Regions from separate parts of the Bradyrhizobium sp. 33ap4 genome, predicted to be linked through region 3. Evidence: riboswitches for the same ligand, from Rfam matches in the RefSeq annotation. Region 3 holds a riboswitch; each other region holds the start of a gene.
What was found. Region 3 has a riboswitch for cobalamin ahead of Q2M23_RS31425 (TonB-dependent receptor). Riboswitches for the same ligand answer to the same signal wherever they lie in the genome.

Region 1: it holds a riboswitch for cobalamin, as region 3 does, so the genes downstream of both, Q2M23_RS29280 (ribonucleoside-diphosphate reductase subunit alpha) here and Q2M23_RS31425 (TonB-dependent receptor) in region 3, are expected to answer to the same signal.
Region 2: it holds a riboswitch for cobalamin, as region 3 does, so the genes downstream of both, metE (5-methyltetrahydropteroyltriglutamate--homocysteine S-methyltransferase) here and Q2M23_RS31425 (TonB-dependent receptor) in region 3, are expected to answer to the same signal.

Annotation. Positions count from the first base shown of each region.
Region 1 covers NZ_JAUMTJ010000044.1:9,344-17,118, forward strand. The annotation lists gene Q2M23_RS29265 (HrpF/NolX family T3SS translocon protein) at 1-364, opposite strand, end outside; gene Q2M23_RS29270 (nodulation protein NolB) at 1,039-1,254, shown strand; gene Q2M23_RS29275 (class I SAM-dependent methyltransferase) at 1,433-2,389, shown strand; cobalamin riboswitch at 2,792-3,007, shown strand; gene Q2M23_RS29280 (ribonucleoside-diphosphate reductase subunit alpha) at 3,168-5,057, shown strand; gene Q2M23_RS29285 (ribonucleotide-diphosphate reductase subunit beta) at 5,048-6,121, shown strand; gene Q2M23_RS29290 (hypothetical protein) at 6,426-7,283, opposite strand; gene Q2M23_RS29295 (secretin N-terminal domain-containing protein) at 7,596-7,775, opposite strand, start outside.
Region 2 covers NZ_JAUMTJ010000012.1:105,684-113,458, reverse strand. The annotation lists gene Q2M23_RS11705 (hemerythrin domain-containing protein) at 1-581, shown strand, start outside; gene hemN (oxygen-independent coproporphyrinogen III oxidase) at 1,162-2,514, shown strand; gene metE (5-methyltetrahydropteroyltriglutamate--homocysteine S-methyltransferase) at 3,216-5,561, opposite strand; cobalamin riboswitch at 5,663-5,863, opposite strand; gene Q2M23_RS11690 (hypothetical protein) at 6,238-6,870, shown strand; gene Q2M23_RS11685 (nodulate formation efficiency C protein) at 7,213-7,775, shown strand, end outside.
Region 3 covers NZ_JAUMTJ010000050.1:29,389-37,163, forward strand. The annotation lists gene Q2M23_RS31415 (amidohydrolase family protein) at 1-1,088, shown strand, start outside; gene Q2M23_RS31420 (CobW family GTP-binding protein) at 1,090-2,019, shown strand; cobalamin riboswitch at 2,247-2,442, shown strand; gene Q2M23_RS31425 (TonB-dependent receptor) at 2,547-4,829, shown strand; gene Q2M23_RS31430 (PepSY domain-containing protein) at 4,832-6,331, shown strand; gene Q2M23_RS31435 (tetratricopeptide repeat protein) at 6,339-6,812, opposite strand; gene gspD (type II secretion system secretin GspD) at 6,889-7,775, opposite strand, start outside.

The sequences.
Region 1 (7,775 bases), on a different contig from region 3:
GTTCTGCATTAGTCAGCGTGCCACCGTTCCAGGTGATCCTTGAGCTTTGTACGGGTGCCTCCGCAATGATTGGGCTGCTCGCAGCACAGGACGGCTGTGGGTCATCCTGATATGCATCCAGTGCTGCCCTAATCTCCGGTGGAAGGATACTTCGCGTCTCCCGCGTGAGTTCCTCTGTCAGTTGCTTGGCTGCGTCTGTGGGTGCCGGCTCCTGCGGTGCGGAATGATCGCTGGTCGTGTCCTTGGACGCGAGGCCGACCAGCATCGCCTGAAAGCTGGAAAAGTCCTGCGCCGAAGAGGGCGGGGCGGGCATTCCGGGTAAAGCCACAGTTGAATTGGCGGTTGGCGATAGGTCGACTGACATTATACGTTCTCCGATATAAGGGTGCACCACAAGACGGTCACCTAGTTGCGGCCCGAGATCGCGACGAACAAGGAGTGTTGAGCGGCAGAGTTCAACAGGTCCTACCATTTGCATCCTGTTGCTCGGTGTGCCTCCAGCGCTCAGTTTCGCGACCATCCATGGGGACACCGCCGTCTAGATATTCACGCCGTATGCTAGGACGAACAAGCTTTCGAGAAGCTGACGGCGCTCAGACGATTTCGACACGATTGATGACATGGCCTTGCCAGTAAGGCCGGACGGATTTTCAATGCCGGTGTCAGCTTCGTATGGTTGCGTTCACTTGGCCTGGTGCCATGTCTGTCAAGTTAACGGCCTCCCGTCTGCCGATCCGCAGCATTCGTTGATCTGGTCCAACGATCTCGCAAGATCTCCGGAGCATCTCAAGATGGGGCACTGGTTTCGCGCTCGATGATCATCAGGTGACGAAGGCTCGGATGATCATCAGGTGACGAAGGCTCGTCAGCTTTCGGTCAGCTTGCGTTTCTAGGGTGCTGGCCCATTCGCGCTCACGACGGTGCCAATCTCATCACGTGACAAAACGGTTCTTCTCATGTTGCCTGCCGTTGCCTCGATCTCTCTCAACCCGGCTGAATGGTTCTCCAGCGGCTGTTTATCGGTGCGGGACCAGTTTCATGATAGTCTTGCGCAGGCAGCTTCGAAGCAAGGTGCAGCTTCGTTGGTGGCCGACCGCCTGGCATCCGGCAGGTAAACCGGAAGGTGGGGATCATTTCGATTCGGCCTTGACGAACCTGTGGGATGTTGACGATCGCGTCATTCAGGTTTCGCTCATCTCCAAGGGCGCCGGCGCCGTCAGCTTATCTCTGAATAAGCTTCTATCGGTGGGCTGAGCGGGCTGATGGTTTCTTCGCACAACAGCAGGATCGTTCGCGCCGCGACGCGCAGAGGGGGGTGATGCGCTTGTTCACTTGCCGCTTCTGTTGCCGCATCGGCGGATGTAAGGGCCTACACCCTATATAACCAAAGTGCAGGCGGGTACGAAGGCAACAGCCGTCGAGCTGCTTGCAAATGAGAGGAGACATTGCGTTGCGGATAGATTTCTCGCGCATCAATCGGTCTAAAGCTGCATTCCACGATATTTATGCTTCGGATGATCCGAGGGCATATTTCTCGGTCCTCGGAGACCTGGATTATATGATACCGGACGTGGCTGAGCCGGTTGTGCGCCAAATACTGGCAGCGAAAGCTTCGGCCACCGGCCTCAAGCCCGTCGTGCTCGATGTTGGTTGTTCGTACGGCATCAATGCAGCGGTGCATCGCTTTCCGCTGACCTTCGCGGGCTTGCGTCACCGCTACGCCCGGCGTGAGATGAGAGCGATCAGCTCTGAGACATTGGTGAGTCTCGATCGCAGTTTCTATGCAGCCTGGCCTGATGTCGGGTTGGCACGCTTTATCGGCCTCGATGTGTCGGCCCGGGCGGTCAGCTATGCGAAGAGTGTTGGCCTTTTAGAGCAGGGCATTGTCGCTGACCTTGAAAAGGAGGCGCTATCGATGGACAGCGCGCGCATTCTCCGCTCCGTGGATGTTATCATGTCGACCGGATGCATCGGCTACGTTACCGAGAAGACGTTCAGCGAGATTCTCGATGCGGCAGAGAAGCAACCATGGATTATCTCCTTCGTGCTACGAATGTTCCCATTTGAATCGCTCGCCGCGACGTTCGCAAACCGTGGTCTTGTGACAGAACGTCTTGCCGGCGCAACGTTTATCCAGCGTCGCTTTCGCGATGCTGAAGAATTTGAGAGCTGTTTGGCCAGCTTGGCGGCCCTTGGCGTGGATGCCACCGGCCTCGAATCGGAAGGGCTGTTTCACGCCGATCTGATCTTGTCTCGCCCCGAGGCGGATGCGCGCGCCACGCCTCTGGAAGACATTGTCACTGTCGCCAGCGGCAGGGGACGGCCGATCGGACCCCGTTACGTTCATGTTGAAAGTAAGGAGGGCTTGCAGGTCGCGCTGGAGCCGTGACAGGCGTGGGACCACTGTGCAGCGCGAGTCTGTTCGGGGCTGGATGCGAGGCCATTCCGGTCGACGGCGCGCCAGAGCCGATGTTGTTCGCCCGCGAGTGGATAACGAATTCGTCCAGATGCCATTTGTCGCGGCGAGCAGGAGCGCTGCGATTCAAATCAAGCGTCTGGCCGAATTGCTCCTCTACTGACGCGCCGTTTCTTAGATTCCATCAATGCGACGTGCGAGCCAGGAATTTCCTCGACCTTTGCGCAGGCTTGACGGAAACCGGTGCTGCAGCCCAACGGCATATCCAATCACCTGCAGCAGAAGCCGACAGCGGCGACAAAGTCGTCCGGGCTTCGGTATATTTTTGCGTTTTAATCTGGACGTCTCCAGTTGACGAATCCCGGCGAGTAGTGCCTATGTCTAGTCAGTCACGGTCTTCTGGCCCCAACATTTTGTAGGTCGGAAGCTAAGAGGGAACCCGGTGCGCCGAACGGCTACTCCGGGGCTGCCCCCGCAACTGTAAGCGGCGAGCGGTTGTCATCATGGTCACTGGCGCAGCACAGCGCCGGGAAGGCCGACAGCCGCGGCGACCCGCGAGCCAGGAGACCTGCCGCGACTGAACGAAAGTCCTCGGGCGGGGTGCCCCGTTGGGTCGCTTGCAGCCGGAGACGTTTGACCGGTTTCCTCGCAAGTCATCCGCGCAGTTCCCCCGCCTAACATCGCGGGGTTGCCGATGTCGCCGTCTTACGATTTCGATCAGCATGGTCATCTCATTGAGGAGCCGGCGCGCGTGAGGTCGCAGCCATTGCAGGCAGAGCCCAGCGCGCCTGAGTTGTGTCTTGTGCCGCCGCCGTCGCCGGCCCCGCTGCCGTACCCCCTTGCGCCATCGCCAAAGCCGGCCGATCTCAAGCTCGATCGGACGCGCGACGACCTGTTGACGCCGTTCGGCAAGCTGACGCTGAGCGACCGTTATCTGCTCGCCGGCGAAATGATCCAGGACATGTTCGCGCGGGTGTCTTGCGCCTTCGCGGATGATGTTGCGCATGCCCAACGTCTCTACGATGGGATGTCTCGGCTGTGGTTCATGCCAGCCACACCGGTGCTCTCCAACGGCGGCACGACGCGCGGCCTGCCGATTTCCTGCTTCCTTAACTCGGTGTCGGACTCGCTCGAAGGCATCGTGGGCACCTGGAACGAGAACGTATGGCTTGCCTCTAACGGTGGCGGCATCGGCACCTACTGGGGCAATGTTCGCTCGATCGGCGAGCAGGTGAAGGGCGGCGTTACCTCAGGCATCATCCCGTTCATCCACGTCATGGACGGCCTGACGTTGGCGATCAGCCAGGGCTCGTTGCGGCGCGGCTCGGCTGCGGTCTATCTCGATATCCACCATCCCGAGATCGAGGAGTTCCTCGAGATCCGCAAGGCGTCCGGCGACTTCAACCGCAAGAGTCTCAACCTGCATCACGGCATCAACGTCACCGATGAGTTCATGCATGCCGTAGGCGCCGGCACTGCGTTCGCTCTGCGCAGTCCGAAGACCAAGGACGTTATCCGCGAAATCGACGCCCGCCAGCTGTGGCAACGCATCCTGGAGAACCGGCTGCAGACGGGGGAGCCTTATCTCTTGTTCATCGACACGGTGAACCGCGCGCTCCCTAAGCACCAGCGCGAGCTCGGCCTCAAGGTCTCAACGTCCAACCTGTGCAGCGAAATTACCCTGCCGACCGGCATCGATCATCGCGACGAGGAGCGTACCGCGGTGTGCTGCCTGTCGTCGCTCAACCTCGAGACCTGGGACCAGTGGAACGAGGAGCCTGGCTTCATCGAGGACGTCATGCGCTTCCTCGACAACGTGCTGACCCACTTCATCACGGTGGCGCCGGGCGTCATGAAGCGTGCCCGCTACGCCGCCTTGCGTGAGCGTTCCGTCGGCCTTGGCGTCATGGGCTTCCACTCGTTCCTGCAGGCCAAGAGCATTCTGATGGAAAGCGTCGTGGCCAAGTCGTTCAATCTGAACATGTTCCGGAAAATCCGTCGCGATGCTGATGCGGCATCCGTGACGCTCGCGCGCGAGCGGGGGCCGTGCCCGGATGCCCTGGAACGAGGCGTGATGGCCCGCTTCAGCCATAAGATCGCGATCGCGCCGACCGCCTCGATAAGCATTATCTGCGGCGGCACCAGCGCTTGCGTAGAACCGATCCCGGCCAACATCTACACCCATAAGACCTTGTCCGGCGCCATCTCGGTGCGTAATAGGCATCTCGCCAAGCTGCTGGCCGCCAAGGGCGCCAATACTTCGGCGATCTGGCAGTCGATCATCGCCCACGAGGGTTCGGTCGCCCATCTCGACATCCTCTCGGAAATCGAGAAAGCGGTCTTTCGCACCGCCTTCGAGATCGACCAGCGCTGGATCGTCGAACTTGCCGCCGACCGCGCCGCGTTCATCTGCCAGAGCCAGTCGGTCAACCTCTATCTGCCAGCTGACGTCGATAAATGGGATCTTCACATGCTGCACTGGACGGCATGGAAGCGGGGGGTGAAGAGCCTCTACTACTGCCGTTCAAAATCTATTTCGCGCGCGGCGTTCGCCGGCGCCATCGCCGATGACGACAAGGCTGCGCCGCCGCAACCATCGCAGCAGCGCACCGACTATGAGGAGTGCCTCGCATGTCAGTGATCGATCTCTCGTCCGTCGATCCGCGTGCGCTGATCGGCAAGCAGCGCGTCGGCCTCCTCGACTCGACCGGCAGCTACGACGTCGATCGCTACGCCTGGGCTTACGAGTTCTGGAAGCGCCAGCAGCAGACTCATTGGATGGGAGAGGAGGTGCCGCTCGGGGCAGACCTCAAGGACTGGGCGTCGGACCGCGTCACCGACAGCGAACGTGCGCTGCTCACCCAGATCTTCCGTTTCTTCACTCAATCGGACGTCGAGGTCGGCGACAACTATCTTAAGCGCTACATCCCGATTTTCCAGCCGCTCACCGTCCAGATGATGATGGCAGCTTTCACCAACATGGAGACGGTCCACATCGATGCCTATGCGCTACTGCTCAAAACGCTCGGTATGCCCAAAACCGAGTTCGAGGCATTCCGCGGCTATGCTGAGATGCGCGCCAAGGCCGACTACATGCACGAGTTCGGCGTCGGCACCGTGGCCGATGTCGCCCGGACGTTGGCGATGTTCGGCGCCTTCACCGAGGGCATGGCGTTGTTCGCGAGCTTCGCGATGCTGCTCAACTTTCCGCGCCACAACAAGATGAACGGTATGGGACAGATCGTAAGCTGGTCAGTGCGCGACGAGAGCCTGCATTGTGAGGGCATCATAAAGCTGTTTCACGAATGGCACCGCGAAACTGGCGCGGTGACGCGCTCCGTCCGTGACGATATCATCGACGTCGCCAAGACCATGGTGAAGCTGGAGGAGAACTTCGTCGACCTCGCCTTTGGCCTCGGCGAGATCGAGGGTATGAATCCCGAGCAGATCCATGCCTACGTCCGCTACGTCGCCGACTGGCGACTGACCCAGCTGCGGATTGCCCCGGTATTCGGCTTCTTCGAGGCTAAGGAGGGCGGGTTCACCCGGCTCAAGGCACATCCGCTGCCATGGCTCGTGGAGATTCTCAACGGTGTCGAGCACGCCAATTTCTTCGAGCAGCGCGCCACGGAATACTCCAAGGCGGCGAGCCGCGGCAGCTGGGATGGCGAAGACGGGGTGTGGGCAGCTTTCGGCCGGACGTAGTCATGCTGGAGCTAATCATCAAGGGCGATTGTGCATGTGACGATCGCGTTGATGATCAAGGCGGCCGACTTCGTGGCGTCGGCACAGCGGGACGGAGAGACTAAAGCGACAGGAGGACGGCTGCGATCGTTTATCTCGAGCCGTGCAGCTATCCTGACTTGACCGATTCTGTACTGATCGATTGGCCTTAAACCAGGAGAATGGCAATATTTGCCGGCTGCGGGCCCGTACCAATTGCTGCTGCCGTCCGCAATTTTTAATCTATCCGCTTCCAGGACGTGGCCCAGCCAAGGTACGCCCGTCCCTAGCGGATACGCGGATCTTCCTCAGAGTCGGAGTGCGAAGATCTATTTTCAGCCGGCTCTTCAGGCCAAAGGGTTTGGTCCAGCGACGGTGTAAGACGAATGAAGCCCTCTTCTCTCCACTCGGCTGTGTGAGGCACGCCGAGAAGGATAAAAACCTTTGTGGGGTGGTCCTTGCTCGGCTTCACTCCGCTGCGCTCAAGCATATCGATCTGAGCGGCTGTGGCCGTTTGGCCATTGAAAACCCAGTAATCCTTGGCGAGACGTCCGTTCAGCATCCGGAACTCGGAAAGTTCTGGTGGTGCAGCTTCGGACAGACCAGCCTGAGAGGGGCCCGCTTGAAATGGCCGAGCGTGGGTGGGACCGGCGTGCGATGGCCCGGCATGGGACGGTCCCTCCAGCAGTGGTCCAGCGTACGATGGCCCTGCATGCGATGGCCCAGCGTGTGAAGGCCCGGCCACATTCTGCCATATCAGATCCTGATCGACACCAGGATGTGCCTCGATCGCCTGAGCGATCGTCTGCTGGGGCAGATATTGCGGGCTTTCCGGTTCTGGCGCGACGTGCTCCGCGCCTGGCGTAAACGGATCATCTTCCCGATCCAAGTCCAGCCAGGGATGCGCTAAATCCAGGTACGGAGAATAGGGGTGACCAGCATCCAAGTACGGTGAATAAGGATGGCCTGCGTCCACATATGGCGAATAGGCGCCTCCCTGCAGGACTGGCGGGGCTGCGTGTTGTGGCAGAGCACCAGCTTGCGCGCCATTGAGCCGCTGCTCAAAGCCGGTCGCGTCCATAGACGGTTCTGGTAAGTCGGGCTCTGGCCTCGTATTCGCCGGACCGATTGCATTGAAATCCATCCTGCCTGTTACTCCTTTTCGATGATGGAGCGGATCGAGCGAGACATGCCCTGCGGCTCTGACGCAGCCGGTTCGAAGGCTCTCATCGATATTTGAGGCCCCGAGCTTCCGTCAAAGATGGCGCTTGCCAACTTCCGCTCGCGTCTAGGGTGGCTGGTTGCCCACATCCGTTGCGGTCGGTAGGAGGCCCCGCCGTTCAGCGTCCGCACGCCCATGCTGGGAGCATTAGCTTTCGAAAAGCTGACGATCAGAAGGATTTGAGCCGATGCAGATTGGATCGACTTCGGCCCAAGCTGCCTCGCATCAATTAGGTCATTTCTGGCCTGTGTCAGCTCCACGCACGGTGCCGTCCTGACGCGGCGCGTCGGACGCATAATGCCCTTCCGGGCGCCCATCTCGAATAACCACGCTGGAGGAGCCACGAAACAACATCAAAACGGAATCCCGCGGCGGCCTTTCAGCGATGGCGGGATTGCGCCGCGCCTGCTCCTC
Region 2 (7,775 bases), on a different contig from region 3:
TTCTGGTCGCCCTCCAACGCGAATTGGAGATTTTTGAGCATGGGATCCGTCCAGACTATGAGGTAATTCGCGCGATTATCAGCTACTTCGAGGTTTACCCGGAGGTGTACCATCATCCTCAGGAAGACCTGATTTTCTCCAAGCTTAGAACTCGCGACCCGGACGCGGCTGCAATCGTCGGCGATCTCGCGCACGAACACCGGGAAGTCATCGACCGTCTGCACCACTTCGCTCAAGCTATCGATGGTATCCTCGCGGATCGTGAACTCGTTCGGCAAGACGTCAGCAACATCGTACGCGACTTTATATTGCGGGAGCGGCACCACATGATGTGGGAGGAACGAGATTTCTTCCCCGCCGCCGTTAAGGCTCTATCGGCTGAGGATTGGACCGAAATCGCATCCGCCCGCACCAATGACGGGGATCCGTTATTCAGCAAGACAGCGGAAGCGACATCCGATGCGCTAAGAGCGCATATTCTAGAATTGGAGCAAGAAGCTGAAGCCGAACGGAGCTCGGTCGCTTTTTCGTCCGCAATGGCCGGCAAGCCGCCAGATGGCGCCAAAGCCGATGGACCGTAGTTGATCGCCGACGTTTCACGATGGGAAGTGGACGTCATGATCGTCCTGTTGAAATGAAGATGATAATCTTCCCGGCGCGCATACGCTGCGCACGGCCAGGACGAAATCCGTGATCGCTTTCCTTCAGTCACCCGATTGCAAATGGCATGGCCGAAATCCATACACTCCGGGTCCGGCAGGTTCCATGACCTCTGCGTCGGTAGGGTGGTGGCAATATGGCTTGGCCTACGCCACGCTGATCACGCGCCAAACGAACCCCACACCGACCGATCGGAATGGATGGTTGCGGCCGCTCGTCGAGCGCTCCGGCCGGCACAGGGAATGAGCTTAACCGATTGCGGCTTGGTTCGCTGGCCGGATTGGGTCCCAACGAACTACGGAGGCACGCGCGGATAGGATGCTGCTCATTGCGGCCGGGCGAGCGCCTCATTGCGTCCCAAAGTGCGATGCATACGCCACGGGCATGCCCTACCAATTTCGGCAGGATGGCCACGACGGTCCGACGCGATATTTGAGCCAGCGCAAAGCTTATCTGCTGCGTGTCCGGTAATCTGACCCAAGGAGGAAGAAAGGCATCCGAATGCGACCGGACTTGGCAGACTCCTACGGGCAGCACCGGCTGCCACGCTACACCAGCTATCCGACGGCCCCCCATTTCTCAGCATCGGTTTGCGAATCCGACTACCAAACGTGGCTCAAGTCGTTGGACGCCCAGCAATCCGCCTCGATCTACGTTCACGTGCCGTTTTGTCGAAAGATGTGCTGGTATTGTGGCTGCCACACGTCTGTCACGAAACGCCAGGAGCCGATCGCGATCTATGCAGCGGGACTGCGGACTGAAGCTTACCTCGTTGCAGAAACCGTTGGTCGACGACAACCGATCTCTCATATCCACTTCGGGGGCGGTACCCCGACGATCATGACGCCTGAAACATTTGCTGATCTCGTCGGTTCGTTGCGCCATTCCTTCGCTGTCCTGCCCGATGCCGAGATCGCCGTAGAGATCGATCCACGCACGTTGAGCGAGCCGATGGCCGAGGCGCTGGGCTTTTGCGGGGTCAACCGGGCGAGCCTTGGTATCCAGAGCTTCGATCCAGTTGTTCAGCACGGCATCAATCGTCTGCAGAGCTTCGGACAGACCGCGACCTCGGTCGATCGGTTACGCCGCGCCGGCGTCGGCCGGATCAATTTCGACTTGCTCTATGGCCTGCCCCTGCAGACCGTCGCTTCGTGCCTCGACACCGTCGCCAAGTGCCTCGAGCTTCATCCGGACCGGTTTTCGGCCTTTGGCTACGCGCACATTCCTTCGTTCAAGAAACATCAACGCAAGATCGATGCGTCCAGCCTACCCGACAGCGTCACGCGCCACCTCCAGGCCGAAACCATCGCGGGAGCTTTGGTTGATGCTGGATACGTTCGCGTAGGCGTCGATCACTTCGCCTTGCCGAACGACAATCTCGCCCTAGCGAGGCAGGAAGGCGGGCTGAGGCGCAACTTCCAGGGCTATACTGACGATTGCGCTGACGTCCTGATTGGTCTGGGCGCCAGCGCCATCGGCCGTATGCAACAGGGGTTTGCCGCAAACGCGGTCTCGACCAAGGACTACCTTGCTCGCATCTCCCAGGATCGGCTCGCCATCGCAAAGGGCTATTTACTGACCGATGACGATCGCTTCCACGCCGAAATCATCGAGCGAATCATGTGCGACTTTGCGGTTGATCTTTCCGAGATATCCCGTCGTTACGGCCGGGATCCTAGATTAGCCGTTGTCGATCATTCTCGCCTCGGCAGCCTTATCGCCGATGGCGTCGTGGCGATTGATGATGACCGGCTCACTGTAGCCCGGGGCGCAGAGTTCCTGGCCCGGTGCGTCGCATCAGTCTTCGACGCTCACCTCCTTAGGTCCGGCGCTACACATAGTCAGGCGGTCTAGCGACTAAGCGAAACCCAGCGTTTCAGATCCGAGCTCAGTATCCCCGCAACTGGGCTATGCTTTTGGATGACGACCAATCACACCGCTGAAGAGCACGCCGATCGGCATCCCGTTCGCCCCGTCTGCCAAGTTGTACAAAGATTCAAACAAAGCTTGGAACCCGCGGACCAAGCTGGCGTAAGCAGGGCCTGCATCAATAGCAAGTCCGCTCATTGGATTGGTCAGATCATGCTTTTTCCGTCGGCAGTTTCGTATAGTCGCGTTGATCTAGCTTATCGTTTCCGGCAGAAACGCCTACCAACGTGCGCTTTTGGCCGGCCCCATGACCGCCCGACTACCGCCCATCGCTCAACTCGGCAACACGTTGCGAAGATGCTCATCGACGACAAACCTTAGTGTAGATTTTCTATCCCAGGCAATATCGGCGGCATACCGCGGCATAATTGAGCTCCGCTGAGCTTGTGTTTTAACTGTAGTCAGATTTTCGGCGGATGTCCTCGCCGTGATCGAACCATCGGCTGTCCTCCCTCCGCCGATGGACGTCGGTGCGATGCATAGCAGCGTCGCTCCTCCCGGACACACTTCGCCCGGCCGCTAAAGGCGGCCGGGCTTTTTTCGTTCCCCAAGTCCCCTCACGATCACCGAGTGCGCAAAGTCCCACAAGCGATCGGCTTTCTCGACGAGAGACAACAGGCCAAGGCTCAACGGTCGACGGGAGCGGATCCAGCGCGCAGCTCGCGGGCGGCAGCGACCATGTTGACCAGTGCTGGGCGAACCTCCTCCCATTTCCGCGTCTTCAGGCCACAGTCCGGATTGACCCAGAGCTGCGAGTCCTGCAGCCGCTTGCGAGCCAACGCCATGAGTCCCGTCATCTCGCTGGTCTCGGGCACGCGTGGAGAATGGATGTCGTACACGCCCGGCCCGATTTGATTTGGATATTTGTAGTTCCGAAACGCGTCGAGCAATTCCATCTTCGAGCGCGAGGTCTCGATCGAGATGACATCGGCGTCCATTGCAGCAATCGCATCGATGATGTCGTTGAATTCCGAGTAGCACATATGGGTATGAATCTGGGTTTGATCGGCGACGCCCGATGAGCAGATGCGGAAGCAATCCCCAGCCCAGTCGAGATAGGCCGCCCACTCCGATCGACGCGGTGGCAACCCCTCGCGCAGCGCTGCTTCGTCGATCTGGATCATGGTCGCACCCGCATTCTCGAGATCCCTGACTTCGTCTCGGATCGCGAGCGCAAGTTGGCGGCAGGCCTCGCTTCTGGGAATATCATCGCGAACAAACGACCAGTTCAAAATCGTTACCGGTCCGGTCAACATCGCCTTCATCGGCTTGTTGGTTAGTGATTGCGCGTAGCGCCACCAGTCCACGGTGATCGGCTTCGGCCGCGAGACGTCGCCAAACAGGATCGGTGGCCGAACGCAGCGCGAGCCATAGGATTGTACCCAGCCGTTTTTGGTAAATGCGAAGCCGGAGAGTTGCTCGCCGAAGTACTGCACCATGTCATTGCGCTCGAACTCGCCGTGCACGAGCACGTCCAGGCCAATGTCCTCCTGCCAACGGACAGCACGCGCAGTCTCCTCCTTGAGAAACTTGTCGTATTGCCCGTCGCTCATCGAGCCTCTCGCGTGCGCCGCGCGGGCATTACGCACCTCTGCGGTCTGCGGAAACGATCCGATCGTCGTGGTCGGAAACGCCGGCAGTTTGAAGCGCTTGCGTTGGATCTCGGCACGGCTGGCAAATGGGCTGACGCGCCGTCGCATGGTCTGATTGATCGCACTGATCCGGACGGCGACATTGGCGTCACGGATCTTCGGGGAAGTTCCGCGGCGGGTGGTAACGCGCTCCGATTCCGCAAGAGCGTCGGCGACATCTTGATCGCCTGCGAGTGCCCGTGCCAAGGTCGCAAGCTCGCGAATCTTCTGAACCGAGAACGCAAGCCAACTCTTGACATCGGAAGCAAGCTCCGTTTCGAGTTCAACATCGACCGGCACGTGAAGCAGCGAACAGGATGGGGCGATCTGTACGCGATCCTTGCCGAGCTTCGCAATGGCGGGATCGAGCCGCTGGCGCAGCGCCGACAAATTCGTCCGCCACACATTGCGACCGTCTATCACGCCGAGTGACATGACGAGTTCACTTCGCCCGGCAGCAATGATCTGATCCAATAACTCCGGCGCCCGAACCAGATCGACATGCAGGCCGGCAATAGGTAGGCGCAAGGCGGTGTGAAGATTGTCGCCAAGGTGGCCGAAATAGCTGGCAACCATGATCTTGATGGCCGGCCCTTCCTTGGCGAGCCGGCCATAGGCATGCAGCAAAGATTTTTTTGGCCCCTCATCCAGATCAAGGACCATGCAGGGCTCGTCAAACTGAACCCAATTTGCTCCGCGTTTGGCCAATTCCTGCAGAACCTCGATATAGACAGGTAGCAGGTCATCCAGGAGTGACAGTGGCTGGAACGCGGGATCCGCACTCTTGCCTAGCTTCAAGAAAGTGACCGGGCCGATCAGGACAGGGCGAGTCTGAAAGCCAAGGGCCTTGGCTTCCTCATACTCCTCGATAGGCTTGCGAGAGGAGAGCCTGAAAGTCTGTCCCCGATGAAATTCCGGAACCATGTAGTGGTAGTTGGTATCGAACCACTTGGTCATCTCCTGCGCGGGTGCGCCATAGCCGCGAGGTCCGTGACCGCAACTCGCATCCTGACTGCCGCTTTGTGAACCGCGTGCCATGGCGAAATACGTCTTGAGAGAAGCAGGCTCGGCTTTCGAGGCATAGACTTCCGGGATGGCGCCGACCATGACACTGGTGTCGAGCACCTGATCGTATAGCGAAAAATCGTTCGACGGAATGATGGTGACACCGAGGGATTTCTGGCGCGCCCAGTTCGCCGCACGTAGGCCGGCTGCGTCCTCGAGCAACTGCTGTTCGCTGATTCTTCCGGCCCAATAGCTTTCGAGCGCGAGTTTAAGCTCGCGTCTTGGACCGATGCGCGGCGTTCCGAGCGTGGCAACCGGAAGCGAGAGAAGAGACATAGCGTTAACCCCATGTTGGGGGCAAAGGCCATGGCGGACGCAGGCAGGAGACGTCGCGCGAGCGACGGCTGCTTGGCGCACCACCGGGACACCCCGCCCGTGGACGAACATATTGTCGGGGCAGGTCTCCTGGCTCGCGGGTCATCGCCACTGTCCGGCCTTCCCGAAGCCGCGCAGGCTTCAGTGACTCTGTTGGACAGCGGCTCGCCGCTCACAGTTGCGGGGGCAGCGCCGGCATCACCGGCTTCCCTCTTAGCTCCGGATCAAACAGGAACCGGAGAACCTCGACGACTTGGATTATCGGCAAGACAACTCCGCCGTCAACCTCTCAAATTGATGCTGCGACGTCTCCTACGTGTTGACGATGCACGGCCACTCTTGATCGGGACGTTGAAGGCACTCTCCAATCACAAATATCGGGGTGACCATCTGCGAGGCGCGTTGGCGTCGGACCGCGCGTCAGATCATGGAAGAGACGAATGCGGCCTGGGCGATGAAGGTCACGGTGCCGAGGCAGGACGCTCTTCACGCGATCCAGCTTTCGAACATTCATCGAGCACCCTTCGCTACGTCCCCCTTTCTCCACCAACAACCAGTGTGAATAGGCGCGCTATACGCTAAATCCGCCGGCATACTCAGCGAGCATGTTGATCTACGACCAATCCTGGTAGGCGCCATGCGGACGTTTTTTGGCGATACTGCGAAAAGCAAGCATAGTGAATCACCAACGAAAAGAGTAGCTCGCAATGAAAATGGCTGTTTGGAGTGCCCTCACCGTCTTTGCTGCTGCCGTCTTTGCGGTCGGCCTGTTCGGCTGGATAGCAAGGCCACTTATGAACCCGGCCGTCAGACAGATGCTCTCGAACGTTTTGAGCAGTTCAAGCCGAAGCTAGCTCAACCCGAGGCTTGGCCTTCTTGCCCGGTCGATACGACTGCATGGAAGCGCAGCTCCTCCAATGTTGACTACGGCGACGAACTGATAGACGCCGGTCACGAAGCGGGCCATCACGCGAGCGGCGAAGGCCTCGTCCCATCGTCTGCCTTACTTTTGAACTTGCGAGCGCCAATTCCTAATCGCTCGCCGCTGATGGGCGGCTTCGCCTCGTTGTCGGCCATAAAGCGCCTAGCACAACCGGCTGAGGCACTCTCGACCTTGGCAGCAGCGGCAACGACCCCGGACCACACCGGTTCGATGGCGGCAAACCTGCACTCAATTGTCGTCTGGCTTCTGGCAGCGAGGCTTTCAAAACTGCGCTGCTCGGAGATCCAGTGCGTGACAGGAATGAGCCACGAAAGTCGCTGCGAATAGGCTTAATGGCAACATAAATAAGGTGCGCAGGTCGGGAAGTCGACAAAGGCGGCACAAATCTGGTGCGAACTGCCTGCTATTGCCTGGCACGAAGAATGCAAGTCCTCGCTTGCCCAGGCTTCTCCTCCTGGGCTGGTCCAGCATTGCAAGTTGAAGCTTTGGCTGACCACTGAAGTTAGCGGCGCGTGACATCGAGGGACAGCGCCTGCAGCGCGGGACATCAGCAGGTGCTCGCGTCACGTTGCCGCTAACTTCTAGCGATCTCGTAGAGCACGTCGAAGATTGTCCGCTTTGGAATTGACGCGTGGATGAGAACCAGATGGGCCGGCAGCAATGAAGAGAATGTCTGGAACGCGCGTGCTTTGGTTCTGTCTCGGTCGATCGCTGATCTGCCTGGCCGGGCTGGCAGCGACAAACAGCAACGTTCGCGCCAACGACAGCGCGCTTGTCGAAAGGGTCAAGTCAACGTGGCGAGCGCAAGACGGCGAGACTATAGAACAAATCATCTCCAAGGTCTCGAAGGTGGCTCACTTCGTCCCTCGGTCATGGGGAGTCGCTGAAGGAATTGACCGAACAGAGTATGTGTACTTTTCGTGGACCAGGCACCAAGACAACAAATCAGACGAACAGTACGCAATCACTTGGAAGATCGCGACCGACGGAACGATCAGACTTGCGTCGCCATATGCCAAGCCGATTGAATTGGGTTGGCGCGCCTTTGCGCTCTCGTTGATCGCCAGTGAGGTCACCGATGGCGAAAGGGACGCAAATCTCCGCTTTCTGCACGATCCTGTTAACTTCAACTTCGTAACGACCGCACAAGGCAAGCTCGGCGATCTTCTGCGGCACGGCCGGTGCCATATCATTGAGCCCGTTGCAGTGGATTACGTGGCGAAACCGAATGA
Region 3 (7,775 bases):
CGATGCGCGATCGCCGCTGGATCGAAAACGTCGCGACCGAAGGCGAGGTCGGCGGCATCCTGGAGCGCCTCGCCAACGGACTGAACGAGGGCGGCATCGGCATCGGCATTCTCAACGCCTATGCGCCGGGCGCCGGCGTGCAGGAATTGACCGCGGTGTGCCAGCTCGCGGCGGATCATGCGGTGCCGACCTTTACCCACGTCGCCTACATGTCGCGGATCGATCCCGAGAGCGCGGCGGAAGCCTATATCCGCCTGATCGGCTATGCCGGCGCCACCGGCGCGCATATGCACATCTGCCACTTCAACTCGTCGAGCAAGACGGATATCGAGCGCTGTGTCGCGCTGATCGCGAAAGCGCAGGCGCAGGGCCTGCCGATCACGGTGGAGGCCTATCCCTACGGCACCGGCTCGACCGTGCTGGCGGCGACCTTCTTCAGCGATCCGAAATTCGAGGAGCGCAACGGCCTCGGCTACGATTCGGTGCAGCGCGTGACCGACGGTCACCGCTTCGGCAGCCGCGAGGAATTGCTGGCGGCACAGGCCGAAGAGCCCTCGACCTTGGTGCTGTGGCATGTGCTCGACATCGAGAACAACGCGCATCATCGCGATCTGCTCGATATGGCGGTGCTGTATCCGGGCGGCGCGATCGCCTCCGACGCGATGCCGTGGACGCTGTCGGACGGCCGCCCCTACAGCGGCGACGCCTGGCCGCTGCCCGACGATGCCACCTCGCATCCGCGCTCGGCCGGCTGCTTCACCCGCTTCATCCGTGAATGGGTGCGCGAGCGCAAGAAAGTGTCGCTGCTCGAGGGCATCCGCAAATGCGCGCTGATCCCGGCCGAGATCCTGTCGGCGAGCACGCCGGCGATGCGGGCCAAGGGCCGGCTGCAGGTCGGCGCCGACGCCGATGTTGTGGTGTTCGACTACGAGACGCTGAGCGATCGCGCGACCTTCTCGGCGATGAATCGTCCGGCGGAGGGCGTGCGGCATCTCGTGGTCAGCGGCCAGCCGCTGATCAGCGATGGTGTGCTCGATGTCGCGGCGCGTCCCGGCCGGCCGGTGCGCCGGCCTATCACGGGGGGGTGAGGTGCCGGTCCCGATCCTGCTGGTCGCGGGCTTCCTCGGGGCGGGCAAGACCACGGTCGTCAACCATCTGCTGGCGCATGCGCAAGGGCGGCGCATCGCCGCCGTGGTCAACGATTTCGGTGCGATCAATATCGACGCCGAGCTGATCGCCGGCGCCAGCGACGGCGTGGTCAGCCTGAGCAATGGCTGCATCTGCTGCACGCTGGAGGGCGACCTGCTGCGCACGCTCGCCACGTTGCTGCGGCGTGATCCGCGTCCCGAATTCATCGTGATCGAGACAAGCGGGATCGCCGATCCCGCCGATATCGTGCGCAACCTGATGGATCCCGTGATCTGGAAGGAGGCGCCGCTGGAGACCGTGCTGTGCGTGGTCGACGCGACGCAGCCTGCGGCGATGCTGAACGATGCGCTGCTGCGCTCGCAGCTCCGGGCGGCGGACGTGGTGGCGCTGAGCAAGGTCGATCTGACTGACGCCGCTGCGTGCGCCGCGATCCGCGACGCCGTGCGCGCGGTGCGTCCGGCGGCCGTGGTGGTCGATGCCTTGCATGGCGAGGTGCCGGCCGCGCTGCTGTTCCCGGCGGACCTCGATCATGTGCCGGCTCCGCGCGAGACCGCGCCGCGACGGCCGGCGTCCGATCGCTTCGAGACGCTGAGCTGGACCTCGGAGCGGCCCGTCGTGCTGCCGCGCTTGCAGCAGGCGATCGGCAGACTGGCGCCGAAGCTGGCGCGGGCGAAGGGATTGTTCGAGACGGTGGAGCAGCCCGGGCGGCTGACCGTGCTTCAACTCGCCGGCGGCCGCGCGACCCTGGCTGCGAGCGGCGTGCCGTCGCCCGGCGTGCCGCGCACGCGCATCGTGTTCATCGCCGAGATGGGTGCGCTGTCGCGCGCGGAGATTGATGAGGTGATGCAGGGATGCGTCGAGGCTCAGTGACGCGAACCTACGTTTCCCGTCATACTGAGGTGCGAGGGAAGCGGCGTCTCGAAGGATGAATCGGCCACCAGCCGGGCCGTGCATCCTTCGAGACGCGCGTGCCGCGCTCCTCAGGATGACGGGTTGCCTTTCGGCGTCAGCCCTCGACGTCGCTGTGTCATCGCCGCAGCAGCATCTCGCAAAGCATGTGTGCGACGATCATCGAATTGACAGCCCTGCCGGCACCACCTATCGTTTTTGCCGACGGTTCCCTTCGGGGATCAAAAGGGAATGCGGTGCGAGGGTAACCCCAATGCCGCAGCTGTCCCCGCAACTGTAAACGGCGAGCCTTTCGTCAATTTGCCACTGGGCCATCGGCCCGGGAAGGCGTCGACAGGCGATGACCCGTGAGCCAGGAGACCTGCCGTCAGTCGTGGTCACACGCGAGCACATCGGGCGGGGGCGTCCTGGTGGGATCGGAGCACTGCCTTTTCGGCAATGCGCCATCCGCGTTCGCGGTGACGTGCCACGTTACCGCGAGTCCTTTCATGTCTCCGTCCTCTCCCGTTGCGCGCAAATGGCGCCTCGGTCTTCTCTGCTCCCTGTCATCGCTGCTGTTGCCGGCCGAAGGCTCGGCACAAACGCCGCCACCAACCAGGCTCGATCCGATCGAGGTCGCGCCCTCGGCTGCGGCAAAGCCGAAGCCTGCGGCGCGCAGTCGTGACACGGCCGCCGCGGCGCGGCCACGGCCGAGGCCCGCGACGGCCGCCGCAGCCGGCAGCACGTCGCGCGCGGCTTCGTCGGGCACACCAGGGACGGCATCGCCGACGCTCAATGCCACCACGCAGGGCGGCACCGGCAGTCGTCTCAACCTGACGCCGCTGCAGACGCCGGCCAGCGTCGAGATCATCACGGCGCAGACCATCGCTGAACGCGGCCAGCATAATGTGCTCGATGCCGTCACCCAGGACGCGGCCGGGTTCGTCGCAACGCCGGCGCCAGGCAACGGCGGCCTGTCGTTCAGCACCCGCGGCTTTGCCGGCAGCAACTCGGTGATGACGCTGTATGACGGCACGCGCTTCTATATCGGCTCCGGCACGCTGACGTTCCCCTACGACACCTGGTCGACGCAGCGCATCGAAGTGCTGCGCGGCCCGGCCTCGGTGCTGTACGGCGAAGGCGCGATCGGCGGCGTCATCAACGTGATTCCGAAGAAGCCGCAGAGCACGCCCTATAACGAGGCCGAGGTTTCGCTCGACAGCAACATGACGCGGCGGCTCTCGGTGGACAGCACCGGTCCGATCAATCCCAATGTGTCGTACCGCATCAACGCCACCGGCAACATGTCGGACAGCTGGCTCGATCGCGACAAGACCTCGAACGCGGTGGTCTCCGCTGCCGTGCGGGTGCAGGCGTCGGACAATCTGGCCTTCACGCTGTCGGAGGACTACGGCGACCGCAGCCCGTCGCGCTATTTCGGCACGCCGCTGATCAACGGCTCGATCCAGGATGCGCTGCGCTTCAAGAACTACAACGCATTGGACAGCGCGATCCGCTATCAGGACAGCTGGACCCAGTTCAAGACCGAGTGGGACGTCGCCGACGGCATCAAGGTCAACAACACGCTGTATTATCTGACCAGCGAGCGGCACTGGCGCGACATCGAGAACTACACCTGGAATCCGAAGACCCAGCTGATCGATCGCACGAGCTATATCGAGATATTCCACGACCAGAAGCAGCTCGGCAACCGGATGGATACGACCTTCAGCGGCCACGTGTTCGGCCTTGCGAACCAGGTCGTCGCCGGGTTCGACGTCAACCGGATCGACTTCACCCATACCAACAACTCGCCCTATGGCGGCGCGTCCTCGGTCAATCCTTATGTGTTCGATCCCGGATCGTTCTTCGCCACGACGACGGCGACCACGCCGGGCTTCAACGCGATCGTCAATCAATACGCGCTGTTCGCCGAGGATCGGCTCTCGCTGACCGATCAGTTGTCGCTGGTGACCGGGGTCAGGTATGATCGCCCCGAAGTGGACCGCACCGACTACAAGACGCCGGCAAACAGTTTTGAGACGACGCTATCGGGCACTAGCTGGCGCGCGGGCCTCGTCTACGAGCCGATCAAGAACCTCGCGTTCTATGGCCAGTACGCGGTCGGCGTCGATCCGGTCAGCAATCTGATCTCACTGTCGACCACGCAGAAGACATTCCAGCTTGCGACCGGCAAGCAGACCGAGATCGGGGTCAAGCAGTCGTTCTGGGGCGGCCGCGGCGAGTGGACGCTGGCCGCCTACGAGATCGTCAAGACCGGGCTCACGATTCCCGATCCCGGCAACCCTACCGGCGGCGTGGCATTGCAGATCGGCCAGCAATCATCCCGCGGGGTCGAAGGATCGATCGGGCTCGCGCTGAACGACGGCTGGCGCGTCGACGCCAATCTTGCGCTGTTGCGCGCCAGATACGACAACAACAGCCAGGTGGTCGGCGGCAAGATCGTCAGCTTCAACGGCAATGTCCCGGTCAACGTGCCGCAGCAGGTCTCGAATGTCTGGCTGACCTGGGATTTCGCGCCCAACTGGTCGGTCTATGGCGGCGTGCAGATCGTCGGTGCGATGTACTCCGATCTTGCCAACACCCAGCTGCGGCCGGGCTACAACGTGGTCAATGGCGGCGTCAGGTGGAAGCCGGACGACCGCACCACGGTCGCGTTCCGCCTCTACAATCTGTTCGACAAGCCTTACGCGGTGACCTCGAACGGCACCGGGCAGTGGCTGCTCGGTGTGCCGCGTACCGCCGAATTGTCCGTCAACGTGAAGTTCTGACCATGCGCAACGCTCTGATCCGGCGCGGGCGGCGGTGGCTCTATATCGTCCATCGCTGGATCGGCATTGCGACGTGTCTCCTGTTCGCGATGTGGTTCATCTCCGGCCTCGTCATGATGTACGTGGCCTTTCCGCGCCTTACCGACAGCGAGCGCCTCGCCGCGCTTCCTGTCATTCCCTGGAGCAAGGTGCGGGTCACGCCTGATCGCGCGATGGCGATCGCAGGTGTCGAGCGTTATCCGCGTGACCTGCGGCTTTCGATGATGGACGACACGCCCGTCTATCGGGTGACCGGCTGGAAGGGAGGGACGATCACCATTTCGGCGACCGACGGCAGCGTGATTGACCGGATCACGCCGGACCAGGCGCTGGCCATTGCCGCTCATCATCCGCATGCCTTGCAGCCTCGCTTGATCGAAACGATCACGCGCGACCAATGGTCAGTCACGTCGCGCTTCGATCCGTTGCGGCCGCTCTATCTGATCGGCCTCGGTGACGCCGATGGCACCGAGCTCTATGTTTCCTCGCGCACCGGCGAGATCGCGCTCGACACCACACGTTGCGAGCGGATCTGGAATTGGCTCGGCTCGATCCCGCACTGGATCTATCCGACCGTGTTGCGCAAGGACGGTTCGCTGTGGCGCGACGTGGTGTTGTGGATCTCCGGCATCTGCCTCGTCGTCGCGGTCACCGGCTTCTGGATCGGCGTCCTCCGCCTGCGGCTGATGCGCCGCTACGCTGATGGCGCCATCTCGCCCTATCGCGGCTGGATGGCCTGGCATCACATCGCCGGCCTGATCGGCGGCATCTGCGTCTTGACCTGGATGTTTAGCGGCTGGCTGTCGCTCAATCCCGGCGGCGCGTTCTCCGGCCGCGGCGTCACCCGCGAGATCGCGATCGGCTACAGCGGCCATGACACGGCCGACATCGTCGCTGGCTTCCAGTCGTCGCCATCGATGCCTGCGGTGGAGGCCCGCTTCGTCTGGATCGGCGGACACCGGTTAATGTTGCTCGACGACGGCAACGGCGGCCGCAGCATCGCCGATCCTGTGACCGGTGCGCGGATGACCCTCTCGCGCGACGAGGTCATCGCTGCCGCCCGACACGCAATGCCCGGCGCTGCGATGACATCAGCGCGGCAGCTCGATGAACCCGACGCCTATTGGTACACGCTGCACCAGGCGCGCGAGCTTCCGGTATTGCGGATCGGGTTCGACGATCCCGCCCGCACCTGGCTGCACATCTCCCCCGTCACCGGCGAGATCCTCGAGCGCAGCGACGACAGCCGCCGGTCCTACCGCTGGCTGTTCAACGCGCTGCACAGCCTCGATGTCCCGCTGCTGCTGCGCATCTGGCCGGCGCGCGACGTCGTGGTGTGGCTGCTATCGGCGGCTGGTACGATTATCTCGATCAGCGGGATCGTGATCGGGTGGCGCCGGTTGCGGCGGCGGAAGGTACGAGGCAGGCGCGTGTCGGCGAGCCTCGTGCGCACACCTCCGTAAGGCGCGATTACTTGACGGTCAGGTGCACGTCCGGCGCCGGCCGATCGGGTGCCCATTCCAGTGCGAACCGCTGTCCGGCAATGATCTCATAGGTCGAAAGCTTGGATGCGACCGCATCGCGGAACCGGAGATAGACATCGCGCTGCCGCCCGTTCGAGCGGGCCGCAGCCAGATTGAGCCATTTGTAGGCCAGCACGAAATCCGTCGGAACGCCGTGACCCTTGTCGTACATCAGGCCGAGTTGGGCCTGCGCGAACGGGTCGCCCTGCACGGCGCCGCGATAGTAGCAGTCGGCGGCGGCTGCGTAGGCCTGCGGCACGCCGAAGCCGTGCTCGTACAAGAAGCCGAGCATGCCGAGGGCGCGCGGATTGCCGCGCTCGGCGGCCGGCGCGAGCTCCCGGGCCGCCCGGACATAGTCGCCGCGATGGAAGGCGGTCGATCCGCGCGCGACGCTGTCGGCGCTCGCGACAGAGGCGGTCATCGCCCAAAGTGCGATCGCAAGCGAAGCCGAGAGGCCCGTCCGTTGTGCGAGAACGCGGCGCATCCTGCTGCCCGGCTCAGTGATAGCTGGTGGTGATCGGCGCATTGGTCGATGTCGTGGCGATGCTGCCGCGCAATTTCGATCGAAGCTCCTCGGCCACGGTCTGGGCGTCGGAGCCGTTGCGGATGATCTGCGGGCGGATGAAGATGATCAGCTCGGTACGCTGGGTGCCGTTGCTCTGATGTCCGAAGGCGTCACCGAGGCCCGGAATCTGGTCGAGCACCGGAAGCGCGTTGCGGGCGCCGCTCTGCTGTTCGCTGATCAGGCCGGCCAGCAGCACGGTCTGACCGTTGGCCACCGAGATCTGGCTCTTGACCCGTCGCTCCGAAACGGTCGGCGTCAGGTTGACCGTGCTGCCGCTGCTTTGGGGAACGTTGCTGATCTCCTGCTCGACATCGAGCCGCACGGTGCCGTTCACGCTGACGCGTGGCGAGACCTTCAGGATGATGCCGGTGTTGCGATAGTCGATGGTGTTGACCACCGTGTTGCTCGTGGTCAGCACCGTCGCGCTGCCGGTCGAGACCGGGACGACGTCGCCGACCTGCAGGGTCGCGACCTGGTTGTTGATCACGACCAGCGAGGGATTGGACAGCACCTTGACGCTGGTGACGGCGTGCAGCGCATCCAGGATCAGGCTCGGCTGCGTTGTATTTCCGATCAGGAAGTTGAAGCCCGGGAAGCTCTGGTTGATGAAGGCATTGGTGAGCGACCCCGCGACCGAGACCGCGCCGGTGGTCGCGTCGGTGGTGGTCGCGGGAGCGGAAGTGGCCTGGGTGCCGAGGATCGAGCCGGTGTTCGGCTTCAGGCCGAGGTTCTGGCTGGTGAGATAGGTCTGCACGCCATAGGACAAGGTGTTGTTGAGCGTGACCTCGGCGATCGTCGCGTCGATCGCGACCTGGAGCT